Regions from separate parts of the Staphylococcus haemolyticus genome, predicted to be linked through region 1. Evidence: riboswitches for the same ligand, from Rfam matches in the RefSeq annotation. Region 1 holds a riboswitch; each other region holds the start of a gene.

Region 1 (3,217 bases):
TGCTGCACCAATAACTAGAGCTGGTAAGGCACCAGTTGGACCACTTATTGTTCCAAGGATCACACTTGTAAATGGAATTAATAACAAGATTAAAATGATAAATGGAATCGCTCGGAATAAGTTAACAATAAATGAAACGATGCTATAAAAGACTCTAGCACCTTTAGAATTACTCTTAGCTGATAAGAATAATAATACTCCTAAAATCAATCCAAAAATAAATGCGAAAATAGTTGAAACTATAGTCATATATAATGTTTCATAAATGGCTTGCCATACTTCAGGCCATTGGACGTTAGGCATTGTAATCATCTCTTTAAAAATATCACCATAAGATTTATCCATGCTTAACCACCTCCACATTTACATGTTGCTGATGTAAATCTTCTTTAAATGTCTCAAACTCTGTTTCAGCAATATGTGGAATATGAACCACCAAGAACCCGACAGAACCACCACGGGTATTTTTTATGTTTGCTTCAAGAATATTTATATCAATGTTATGCGTTTTACTTATGTAAGATACAACTGGTTCAGTCGTATTACCACCATTGAAATTAAGTCTAACAATGTATGCATCTGAATCTAATGGTTCTAGATGTTTGATTGATTCTTCAAAATCATCATCCAAATCATCTTTCACAAATCGTCTTGTAACTTCATGTTGTGGATTTTCAAATACTTGCGTTACTTTACCTTGCTCAATTACACGTCCACTTTCCATAACGGCTACTTCATCACAAACACGTCTGATAACATACATTTCATGAGTGATAATCACGATTGTAAGGTTTTCACGTTCTTTAATTTTTAGCAGTAGGTCTAAAATCTCATCTGTTGTTTGTGGATCTAATGCGCTTGTAGCTTCGTCACATAAGAGGACGTCAGGTTCATTAGCCAAAGCTCTTGCAATACCCACACGTTGTTTCTGCCCACCTGATAATTCTGATGGATAAGCATTTTCTCTGCCATTTAAACCAACAAGGTCAATTAATTCTTTCGCCCTTTCATTTGCTTTGGTTTTAGAATACCCTGCAATTTCTAAAGGGAACGTGATATTTCGAAGTACTGTTCGTGACCATAATAAATTAAAGTGTTGGAATACCATACTTACTTTTTGTCGTTTTCTTCTTAATTCTGCTTTTGAAAGTTTGTTAATATTATCGCCATCTATAATAATATCGCCAGAAGTAGGTTCTTCTAAATTATTGAACATTCTGATTAACGTACTTTTACCAGCACCAGAGAATCCGATAACTCCGAAAATAGAGCCCGTTTCTATATTTAAGTTAACGTTATCAACTGCTAGTACATCTTTATCTTTAGTGTGATAACGTTTTACAACTTGATTTAACTCAATCACGTTTAGTGCCTCCTTAAAAATCATTATGTAATTAAAAAATGCTTTCTCACTTTAGCAAAGTTGAGAAAGCATTGATTCATCTTTCTCTCATCTTCTAAAGTAATCAACTTTATGTGAATTGGCACCATTTCTATAACTAGACGGTTGCCGGGCTTCATAGGGCACATCCCTCCACCTCTCTTGATAAGAATTTTCGCACTATTTAATTAATTTATATCCTACCATTGCACTATAATTTCGTCAATAATTATTTTAACTTTTCTAACAAATAAGGAACAGATTGAAAAGCATAGATTCTATCTATTTCTATATCTTTATTCATTACTATTAGAACAGGAACTGACATAATTTTGTTACGCTCACTATATTTAGGATGGTAATTCAAATCGATTTTTTTAACGGGTAATTGTAGTATTTCATTCGCAATATCTAGCATTCGCTCTGACATTTTACAAGTACCACACATCGGTGTGTATCCAAAAATTAGATGTTTTTCTTTATTAAAATTCTCACAAATATCTTCTATTTCTACAGATTTACTCATGCATGATTACTAACCTTTCAGTCGTTAAATTAGGAATTAGACGTTTCTCTTTACGAACTGTAAAACCATGTTTACTCAATACATGCGCAAGATAATTCTTTGGGCATCTAGCTACCTCACAAAATGTTTTATCCACATAGATATGTTCACATTCGCTAAGATGACGTTTAAACCATTTTCTTATCTTTTCACCTTCGTCATCTGAGTCTGCTAGAACAAAGACTTGCTTTTCATATAATGTTTCAATCATGTCATCTAATTTATCAATACTCATTGTACCATGCGTACAAATAATATTTATAGGTTCAGCGATGACTTGTTGTACTCTCTTCTTATCAGATTTGCCTTCAACAATAATAACTTTATTTAAAATTGCCATGATAATCCACCTTCTAAGTCGATAATAAACAATCAGTTACTTTTTCACAGAACGCTAATAGATTAAACATTATTTACGATTACTTAACATTTTATATCAACAAAGTATAAATTTTAAAATTTGTTGATTATTATTTACAAAAAATAGGCAAAATAAAAACTCCATGACCGCAATCAAGGAGTTTAAATTAATTATTCACCAATCATTTCTTTGTATTGATCAGCTGATAATAAATCATCTAATTGGCTTTCATCGCTAAGTTCAACTTTAACCATCCATGCTTTCTCATATGGTGATTCGTTAACAAACTCAGGACTATCTTCTAATTCTTCATTTGATTCAACAACTTTACCAGATACTGGCGCATATAATTCAGAAACAGTTTTAACTGATTCTACACTACCAAAAGTATCCCCTTCGTTGATTTCGTCATCAACTTCTGGTAATTCAACGAATACGATATCACCTAATTCACCTTGTGCGTATTCAGTAATACCAATTGTTACTGTGTTGCCTTCAACTTTTACCCATTCATGTTCTTTAGAATATTTTAATTCGCTCGGTACTGCCACGAGAATCCCCTCCTAAAATTAATTACAATTTAATGATGCCATACCGTAAGTTTTCATTCAACTATTAAAACAAAAAGTTACAATAATTTATATAATTAGAATTTGTAATTTTAAACTATAACCAAATTTCTTTGTATTGATCTTCTTTAAATCCTAATGTGATATTATCTCCAGCAATAGCTAATGGTCGTTTAACTAACATGCCATCTGAAGCTAATAAATTTAATTTTTCATCAGTTGATAAATCTTTTAATTTATCTTTTAACCCTAGTTCTTTATATTTAGCACCATGGGTATTAAATAATTTATTAACCTCTACACCTGTTTTATCGATAATTTCTTCAAACTCTTTTTTAGTT
Region 2 (3,217 bases), 930 kb from region 1:
AGACATGGATAATGATCCAAATGTTGACCCATGATATGCATTTGTAAAACTAATAATGTAAGGGCGTCCCGTATAAGCTCTCGCAAATTTTATAATACCGTCATTCGCATCAGACCCACTTAATCCAAACGTTACACGTTTTTCATAGTCACCTGGAGCAATTTCACAAAGCTTTTTAGATAATTTCACTGCTGGTTCATGATACATATATGCTGGTGTATAATGAATAAATTTCTCAGCTTGTTTCTTTATCGCTTCAGTAACTGGTTTAGGTGCGTGTCCTACATTTTGTGAACTTGCACTTGATAATAAATCAATATATTCTTTACCATCCACATCTACTAGTGTCGCACCATAACCATGGTCAATGGCTAATGGATAGTATTTTATTCTCCCTGATGCGGCGAAGTATTTCCCATCTTCATTAATTAATTCCTCTGCTTTACTCATATCGGCTCATCCTCCCAAGATAGACCATCCCTTTTGCTTCCCTCTATTTGAAAAGTTCTCCGGCCCTCTAAATAAACACTATTTAAGTGATAATATTCAATATATTACTAATAATTGTCAGATTTGTAAATATTTTCTGAATAATCAAAATAATTAAAGTTTATAATTTTTGGTATTTATTATTTTCTTTTTAAAAAGAACCCACAAAGCTATTACTTTGCGGGTAGTTTAATATGGATAATTATTTACTTTCGTATGGAATTACATCGTCTCCATATTCTTTCTTAATATAATCTTTAATTTCTTTCGATTGCATAACTTTTAATAATTCTTGGAACTTTTTATCTTTTTTATGTCCTTCTTGTACAGCAATAATATTGGCAAACGGAGATGATTTACCTTCCATAACAATTGCATCTTTAGAAGGTTTCAAACCATTATCGATGGCATAGTTAGAATTCATAATCACTGCTGCTCCTTCACCGTTTTTATATGTCTTTGGTAAAAACTCAGCCCCTTGTTGATGATTGAATTTTAAATTCTTTTTATTTTCAGCGATATCTTCAAACTTAGCATCTTCAATTTTGACACCTTTTTTCAACTTAATGAGACCTTCATCTACAAAGAATGATAAAAATCGTCCTTCTTCCGCTGGATTATTTGAAACATAAATCGTTGAACCTTCAGGAATATCTTTTAGATTTTTATATTTTTTACTGTATACGCCCATTGGAGTTGTAAATACTTTACCTAATTCTTCTATTTTATATCCATGACTCTTCTTTTCAGCTTTTAAATAAGGTACATGTTGGAAGAAGTTCGCATCTATATCACCTTTATCTAATAGTTTATTTGGCACTTTATAATCATTTACCTCTTTAATTTCTAAATCATAACCTTTTTTCTTTAATTGTTCTTTAGCTTTCTTCAACACATCTCCATGGGGTGCAGGTGAAGCAGCAACCGTAATTTTTTTATTACCCTCTTTATCTTTGCCACATCCAGCTAATACAATAACTAAAACTAAAATACTTATAACACTTAACCATTTTTTCATGTATATCGACACCTCTTTTTTAATAATGATTCAATTACACTTCAACTCTTAAATAGTTAGAAGACATAAAAAAATACTTTCTATTATTTAAGAGAAAGTATCGATACACTTTCTCTTATCTCTTAAAGTATTGTCTACTTTATGTGAATTAGCACCATTTCGTTTAACGACGGTTGCTGGGCTTCTTAGGGCACATCCCTCCACCACTCTTGATAAGAGTTAACAAGTTTTATTGAATTGATATCATATTAGCATTGGATTTTGTCTTGGTCAATATCATTTTTTAAATATTCTAAATTTTTAAAATGTGTGATTCACATTGCCATAGGGAATAGTTTGTTAAACTCATTTGAAGGATGGATAATTATGATACGATACGGCTACCACTTTCTTAGTGCATTACTGATTAGCATTTTATTATTGCTTATCATGTTTACTATGGATGTCGTAACACACACGACGCACCTAACCTTGTTATTAATCAATATCGATTTCATTGCTGACCCAAATCAAACACCACTGATTTTAGAACTATTGATTCATATTGTCATTGGATTTTTAATTTACATCACATTTCTAATTATTTATAAATTTTTCAAACCTTTTTACAAAATAAGTTATTTATTACTGATCATCATTTTTCTAATATTATATCCATTACTTATTCTATTGGCACAACGTTCATTTTTTCAATTTAGTTGGACAGAATACGGTTTATGGATGATTGCACATTTGATTTTCACTGTTTGCATGGCATGGTCTATCCCTTACTTTTCTAAAAAGAAATGGTAAGTTAGCATCATTAAATTTAGTATCACGATTACTTATATTCATAAAAACTTTAATATTGTAAATCTAACTTTACAAATATGTCATTCTTTAAGCTAATTTAAAGTTTCAATATGGTTTACTTTAAACCCCTATTTTAATTAATTCTGAGTGTTACACTAAGGCTGTAAAAGATAAATAATGAAATGGGGTTTTCATTGTGATGAAGGTTTCTCTATTTGCGTCAACACTTATTTCAAGTACAGTATTATTAACTGCTTTTAGTGGACATCAAGCTTTTGCTGCTGATATCGTTACTAAGAATAACGCACAAGAAGTTGCTTCAGAGGCGTTATCAAATAGTGGAGGTAATCCAGATTTACAAAACTTTGGAAAAGTAATCGACAAAGGGGACTATTTTGAAATTAAAAGCCATAATAAAGCAAATGCTGGTTTAGGGGTTTATAAAGTTCATAAAAATGGCCAAGTCGAATATAAAAATGATAAATATAGTAACTTTAATCAACTTCAAAGTGGAGAAACATATGTTGAACACGGTATTGCAAATGCTGCTGAATTAGATGATCTAAAGGAAGAAGCATCTAAAATTAATTCTGTAGATTGTGCGCGTGAATTAAATTCATATTATGTCGGTAACGTTAAATCTAACGAAGTGCCTTCGTCTCAATCAGTAAAAAAACAAGGTAACCATAATAGCACAAATGCTCAATCTTCATTACCTGAAACTGGTCATTCAGACAGTGAACAATCCATTCAATTATTAGGTAGCATTTTCTTATTACTAGGCGGTGCGTTAGTAGCTAAACAATCTCATAAAAAAATCTCATAGAAAAAACGAGATGACTTCAAAGTCATCTCGCCTTTTTTATTATTGATTGCTGTTCCCATTCTCTTCAGTACTATCTTTTTTATTGTCGTCTT
Region 3 (3,217 bases), 530 kb from region 1:
CTCAGTTTTTTTTTATCCTTACATATGAAATTCTAATATATTAAATTTAGTCCATATCCTCTTAGTATATTTCTAATAATTAATTGCATAAAATTCCACTTTTTCTTAATAAAGGGATGAAGTTAAAAGGGGTATTTTAGACTGCTTTCCAAGAGGTAAATCAACCGTTATAGTCAAAAAATAGACACATTTAAAATCCTTTCAAATCAATACTTCTAAGTAGTCTTTCAGTCTAACATCACACAACCCTGCGTCTAATGTTGTTGCTACTCTAGCATCCGTATATTAGACTAAAATTATTAGTATATTACTTTATAAAATTAAACAGAATAAAGGAGGTTACAAAGATGACATCACATGTGACATTTAAACAGGGCGTTAAAGAATGTATACCTACTTTATTAGGCTACGTTGGAATTGGACTATCATTTGGAATAGTGGCGGCTTCACAACACTTTAGTATTATCGAAATACTATTATTATGTTTGCTTGTGTATGCTGGTGCAGCACAATTTATTATATGTGCGCTTGTGGCTACTGGAACACCGATTTCTGCCATTGTTCTTACAACATTGATTGTCAATTCACGTTTCTTCCTACTTTCAATGACGTTGGCACCTAATTATAAAGATTATGGTATTTGGAATCGACTAGGCTTATCTTCAATTTTGACAGATGAAACCTTTGGCGTTGCAATCACACCTCATTTAAAAGGGGAGAAGATAAACGATCGTTGGTTACATGGATTGAATCTAACTGCATATTCATTTTGGGCACTAGCAAGTATTGTTGGTGCGTTACTTGGTAAATACATATCTAATCCAGATATGTTAGGTCTCGATTTTGCGATTACCGCGATGTTTATCTTTTTAACAATGGCACAATTTGAATCAATCACTTCATCTAAACTTAGAATTTACATAGTACTTATCGTATTTGTCATCGTGATGATGCTCAGTTTAAGCTGGTTTATGCCGTCATACGTAGCAATTTTAATTGCATCTATGTTAGCAGCAACATTAGGGGTGGTGATGGATAAATGACGACATCTTGGCACATGTTTATATTAATCGTGTTATGTGGAATTGTAACTTTAATTATTCGAGTAGTTCCATTCTTAATGATTTCACGTATTCAACTTTCAGAAACGGTAATCAAATGGTTATCGTTTATACCAATTACATTATTTACAGCACTCATCTTAGATGGCATTATTGAGCAACAAGAGGGCGTAGCAGGCTATACACTCAATATCCCATTTGTTTTAGTAACAATTCCAACTGTTTTTGTTGCGCTTTTTACACGAAGTCTTACGACAACCATTCTAGTGGGGATTGTTCTTATAGCAGGTTTACGTTTCTTCTTTTAGAAAAGGTAGGACCTAACAACTAACAATTGAAGTTGGTTATACAATTAGATACAATAAAAGTCTAGAACATAAATGGTACATTGATACTATTTTATAAATACGCAGTAAATGAATAGAGATAAAAAACTTATTAAGAGAAGTGGAGGGACACGGCCCTGAGAAACTTCAGCAACCGGCGATGCATACGCACGGTGCTACTACCAACGAGATACTCGAATGATAAGTAATGGAGACAAATCGCCTCATACTTTAAGAATAGAGTATAGGCGATTTTTTTATTTAAAAGGAGGTAATCGCATGACCAATTACACAGTAGAAACATTAAATCTAGGACCCTTTACAACTGAATCAGGTGAAATGATTGATAATTTACAATTGCGTTATGAACATGTAGGCTATGCTGGTCAACCGCTTGTTGTAGTGTGTCACGCACTTACTGGTAATCATCTAACATATGGCACAGATGACGAGCCTGGTTGGTGGCGTGAAATTATAGACGGTGGTTATATGCCGATTTATGATTATCAATTTCTAACGTTTAATGTTATTGGTAGTCCCTTTGGTTCAAGTTCTCCTTTAACTAATCCAAATTTTCCAAAGCATTTAACTTTGAGAGATATTGTAAAAGCTATTGAACTGGGCATACACGCACTTGGTTTCAACAAGATTAATATTTTAATTGGTGGTAGCCTAGGTGGCATGCAAGTCATGGAGCTTCTATATAATCACCAATTCGAAGTGGATAAGGCGGTTATTCTAGCAGCAACTGATAAGACGTCATCATATAGTCGTGCTTTCAATGAAATTGCACGAGAAGCGATTCATATTGGTGGCAAAGAAGGTCTTAGTATTGCGCGACAATTAGGCTTTCTAACGTATCGTTCATCTAAAAGTTATGACCAACGCTTTTCACCAGATGAAGTGGTGAGTTATCAACGACATCAAGGTAATAAATTTAAAGAAACGTATGATTTGTCATGTTATTTAACAATGCTAAATGTATTAGATAGCCATAATGTTGATCGCGGACGTACTAATGTAGATGATGTTTATCAATCTCTGGATACTAAGGTCTTAACAATGGGCTTTACAGATGATTTATTATATCCAGATGATCAAGTGAGGGCAGTAGGGGAGCGATTTAAATATCATCGTCATTTCTTTGTTCCAGATAATGTAGGTCATGATGGCTTTTTATTAAATTTTAATGATTGGGCACCTAACTTGTATCATTTTCTTAAAGTAACGAAATTTAAGCGGAAATAGACGAAACGGGTAGGTCGCTATGGAAGTAAAAACACATTGTTATAGTCTTATGCTATACCTCAATCTTCACAATTTGTTTTAATTTTGCTTAGAGGTTAAAATAGAAGTTATAGTCAAAATAGTATAGGAGTGGCGAATTTGTTTTCAAAAGTACATCCTAAAGCAACAATTATAGGAACAATTGCACTTGTTATGGTTGCTTTAGTTACGTATGTATTACCAGTACTTGGATTAATTCTATGTTTATTCGCTACAATTCCAGGTATTATTTTATGGAATAAGTCTATTCCATCATTTGGAATTGGAGCTTTGATCACAGTAATTCTTACCACATTGTTGGGTAATACATTTGTATTAAGTGCCATGATTTTAGTTTTAATACTTAGCTTTATTATTGGCCAATTATTGAAAGAACGTGCCTCTAAAGAACGCATCTTATTTATAGCTACAACATATTTAAGTATATTTACTTTAGTCGCATTTATGTTATTACAAACGTTTAAAAAGATACCTAGCGCTACGACATTAATTAAGCCTTTTAAAGATACAATGCATAATGCTGTTGTAACATCAGGTGTTGAA
Region 4 (3,217 bases), 960 kb from region 1:
TGTCCACTATCAATCGCATCTAGTAATGCTCTCGTATCTACTATCGATCCCCTAGCAGCGTTTACAAATACGGCACCTTTTTTAAATTTTGAAAATAAATCTCTATTGAAGAGATGTGGATTATATTTCGTTGCTGGAATATGAACTGTAACAATATCTGCATCACGTAAAGCTTCTTCCAACGTATCCTTATACTCAACATATTGCGCAACCTTTTCATTAGGAAATGGATCATATGCAACAACATGACTTCTATATCCTTTTGCAAAAATACTTGCCGCTATCGAACCAATACGTCCTGTTCCTATAACAGCTACGGTTAAATCGCTTATTGAACGCGACAATATTGATGGTTCCCATCTAAAATCATAGTCTTTAAGTTTACGTTGAATGTCGTTCTGATTTCTTACAATATTAATGGCTTGTGTCACTGCAAACTCTGCAATTGAACTAGGTGAATATGACGGTACATTAGATATGATAATGCCATATTGTGTAGCTAAATTTAAGTCGTATGTATCAAATCCAGCACTACGTTGTGCAATATGTTTAATACCAAATTGTTGCAATTTGGCAAATACATCTTCCGATATTGGATGTTGTTGAGACAAAGATAAACCATCAAATCCTTGAACATCATCGACATTATCTTCTGTTAATATTTCTTTATTTAACTCTACTTCGACATTATTTTGTTCCGCCCATTCTTCAATATAAGGAATATCTTCATCTCGTACACTCATTATTTTAATTTTAGTCATAAAATTTCATCCTTTCTATTTGTGACTTCTTGTTACTCGTTATATAAATAAGATAAAGAAGCTAATCGTTTAGCCGCTTCAGTTAATAATTGGTCATCTAATGCTAGGGAAATACGGACGTAATGACGACCATTTTCACCAAATGGAATGCCAGGCGCCACTAAGATCGATTGTTCTTTCAACAAATACTGTTCAAATGATTCACTATCATACCCTGGTGGTGTTTGAAGCCATGAGTAAATACCACCTTTAGAATGTACAAATGGTAAATTGGCATCTTTTAATTGTTTCTCAAACGTGTCACGACGACGTTTGAATGTTTCATTTTGTTGATCTAGAAAGTCATCATAGTGATTAAGTGCGTATGTTGCTGCATCTTGAAGGGCACCAAACATACCAGCATTAGTATGTGTTTGATATTTCTTCAGCGCTTGTATCATGTCTTTGTTACCTACTGCGAATCCTACTCTAAATCCTGACATATTATAACCTTTAGATAATGAAAAAATTTCAATTGCTACTTCCTTTGCATCTTTAGAAGCAAGTATACTTGGGTTCTTTGCATCAAATCCAAAAGCACTATACGCGAAATCATGAACGATCTTTGTATGCGTACCTTTAAATCTTTGAATTGCTTCATCAAACACTGCTTTAGTAGCCGTTGATCCAGTAGGATTATTTGGGTAAGTCAAATAAACGAGTGACGTACGTGCTAATGTTTGTGCATCTACTTTGCTCCAATCTGGCAAATAATGTGGTGGCTCCAAATTAAGTGGTACTGGATTGGCATCAGCAAGCATGACACCAGCAAGATAATCCGTATAACCTGGGTCTGGAAGTAGCACGTTTTCTCCAGGATTAACAATACATGTAGGCAAAGCCACTAAACCATTTTTAGTACCATAAAGTATGCACACTTCATCATCTTTATGCAGTTCAACACCATATTGTCGTTGATAGAAATTAACAATTGCTTCTTTAAAGGATTCCTTACCATGAAATGCACCATATTTTTGATTTTCAGGAATTCGAACAGCATCAGCAAAGTGATCAACAATGCCTTTAGGCGTTTCGCCATCCGGGATACCAACTGCCATATTAATTAACGGTAGTGGTCCATGCTCAACCTTACGCCCCATCGTTTTACCAAAATAACTATCAGGAATATTGGCTAGTTTATTAGAAATTGTCATTATTTACCCCCTTTTCAAATTAAAAAAGCTATATATCACTCTCAATTGATAGTGACATATAGCTTAGTTATGACTATGACACTTATCTTTGAGGCATACCTCTTTGGAGTTAGCACAGTACTTTTGTCTTTTAAGTCTGTTGCTGAAGTTTCATTGGGCCAAATCCCTTCACTTCTCTGGATAAGTCTATTGAATTAATATTTATTGTATCAGTTCAATAAGTATTGTCAATATTTATAATTTTCAGATTTATAGCAAGTTTTACTTTATTTTCCGTGTTCTATGTCTTCTAACATTGCTTCGGCAGTAATTTTAGCACTCGTCAACACAATTGGCACACCTGCACCAGGGTGCGTACTTGCCCCTGCAAAGTATAAGTCTTTATAATCTCTTGATACATTTGGTGGTCTATAATAATTACTTTGTGTAAGTGTTGGCATAAGTCCAAATGCTGAGCCGAATTTGGCATTATAACGACTCTCAAAATCAAGCGGTGTAAATACTGTTTCAGATACAACATCCTGACGTATATCTTTAAGTGCCTCAATCGTTTCTAATTTGTTATAAATGACATCTTTCGCTTTTTCAACCATATTAGGATCTTTCCAGTCAATTTCACCTGTCTTCAACTCAGGGACTGGCATTAAGACATACATCCCTGTCTGATCTTTAGGCGCTAATGCTTCGTCTTCTACAGATGGGAAGTAAAGATATAATGATGGGTCATCAGGCATCTTACCACTAAAAATGTCATCAATATTGCCTCTAAAATCTCTAGCAAATACAACATTATGTACATGTAATTTATCACGTAATTGACGATTAATACCTGCATAAATTAAAAATGCTGAACATGAATAGTCCATGTTATCTACCTTTTCAGGAGAATAGTTCTTTAAAGGTGAGTGCACAGGCATTAAGTTTTGTGCCACATATGGAAAGTCAGCAGTACATAGCACTTTGTCAAAACGTCGAATATCACCATTAACACGTAGACCATCTGCACGTTTGAATTTAGGGTCAATAATGATTTCTTGTACATCTGCATTAAGTTCTACTTTAACACCATGGTCTTGACCAAGTTGTAGTAAACCTTGTGCTAAGCCATACATACCGCCTTTTATATAATGAACACCATGTACCATTTCAATCATTGGAATAATAGAATAAATTGAAGGCCCTTGTTTAGGATCAATACCTATGTATAACGTTTGAAATGCGAGTAACTTACGTATTTTTTCATTGGATACATAATTATCTATT

What was found. Region 1 has a riboswitch for S-adenosylmethionine ahead of EQ029_RS09600 (methionine ABC transporter ATP-binding protein). Riboswitches for the same ligand answer to the same signal wherever they lie in the genome.
Region 2: it holds a riboswitch for S-adenosylmethionine, as region 1 does, so the genes downstream of both, EQ029_RS01805 (MetQ/NlpA family ABC transporter substrate-binding protein) here and EQ029_RS09600 (methionine ABC transporter ATP-binding protein) in region 1, are expected to answer to the same signal.
Region 3: it holds a riboswitch for S-adenosylmethionine, as region 1 does, so the genes downstream of both, metX (homoserine O-acetyltransferase MetX) here and EQ029_RS09600 (methionine ABC transporter ATP-binding protein) in region 1, are expected to answer to the same signal.
Region 4: it holds a riboswitch for S-adenosylmethionine, as region 1 does, so the genes downstream of both, EQ029_RS01980 (aminotransferase class I/II-fold pyridoxal phosphate-dependent enzyme) here and EQ029_RS09600 (methionine ABC transporter ATP-binding protein) in region 1, are expected to answer to the same signal.

What each region holds. Positions count from the first base shown of each region.
Region 1 is NZ_CP035291.1:1,995,450-1,998,666, forward strand. Features, by position in the region: gene EQ029_RS09595 (methionine ABC transporter permease) at 1-345, opposite strand, end outside; gene EQ029_RS09600 (methionine ABC transporter ATP-binding protein) at 338-1,363, opposite strand; SAM riboswitch class I at 1,448-1,553, opposite strand; gene EQ029_RS09605 (thioredoxin family protein) at 1,611-1,907, opposite strand; gene EQ029_RS09610 (toprim domain-containing protein) at 1,900-2,286, opposite strand; gene gcvH (glycine cleavage system protein GcvH) at 2,478-2,858, opposite strand; gene EQ029_RS09620 (arsenate reductase family protein) at 2,974-3,217, opposite strand, start outside.
Region 2 is NZ_CP035291.1:409,088-412,304, reverse strand. Features, by position in the region: gene EQ029_RS01810 (aspartate aminotransferase family protein) at 1-450, opposite strand, end outside; gene EQ029_RS01805 (MetQ/NlpA family ABC transporter substrate-binding protein) at 692-1,507, opposite strand; SAM riboswitch class I at 1,620-1,726, opposite strand; gene EQ029_RS01800 (hypothetical protein) at 1,874-2,299, shown strand; gene EQ029_RS01795 (LPXTG cell wall anchor domain-containing protein) at 2,499-3,125, shown strand; gene EQ029_RS01790 (putative glycoside hydrolase) at 3,165-3,217, opposite strand, start outside.
Region 3 is NZ_CP035291.1:12,213-15,429, forward strand. Features, by position in the region: gene EQ029_RS00045 (AzlC family ABC transporter permease) at 348-1,043, shown strand; gene EQ029_RS00050 (AzlD domain-containing protein) at 1,040-1,369, shown strand; SAM riboswitch class I at 1,494-1,595, shown strand; gene metX (homoserine O-acetyltransferase MetX) at 1,667-2,635, shown strand; gene EQ029_RS00060 (YybS family protein) at 2,759-3,217, shown strand, end outside.
Region 4 is NZ_CP035291.1:442,146-445,362, reverse strand. Features, by position in the region: gene EQ029_RS01985 (D-lactate dehydrogenase) at 1-761, opposite strand, end outside; gene EQ029_RS01980 (aminotransferase class I/II-fold pyridoxal phosphate-dependent enzyme) at 794-1,954, opposite strand; SAM riboswitch class I at 2,034-2,141, opposite strand; gene EQ029_RS01975 (phytoene desaturase family protein) at 2,221-3,217, opposite strand, start outside.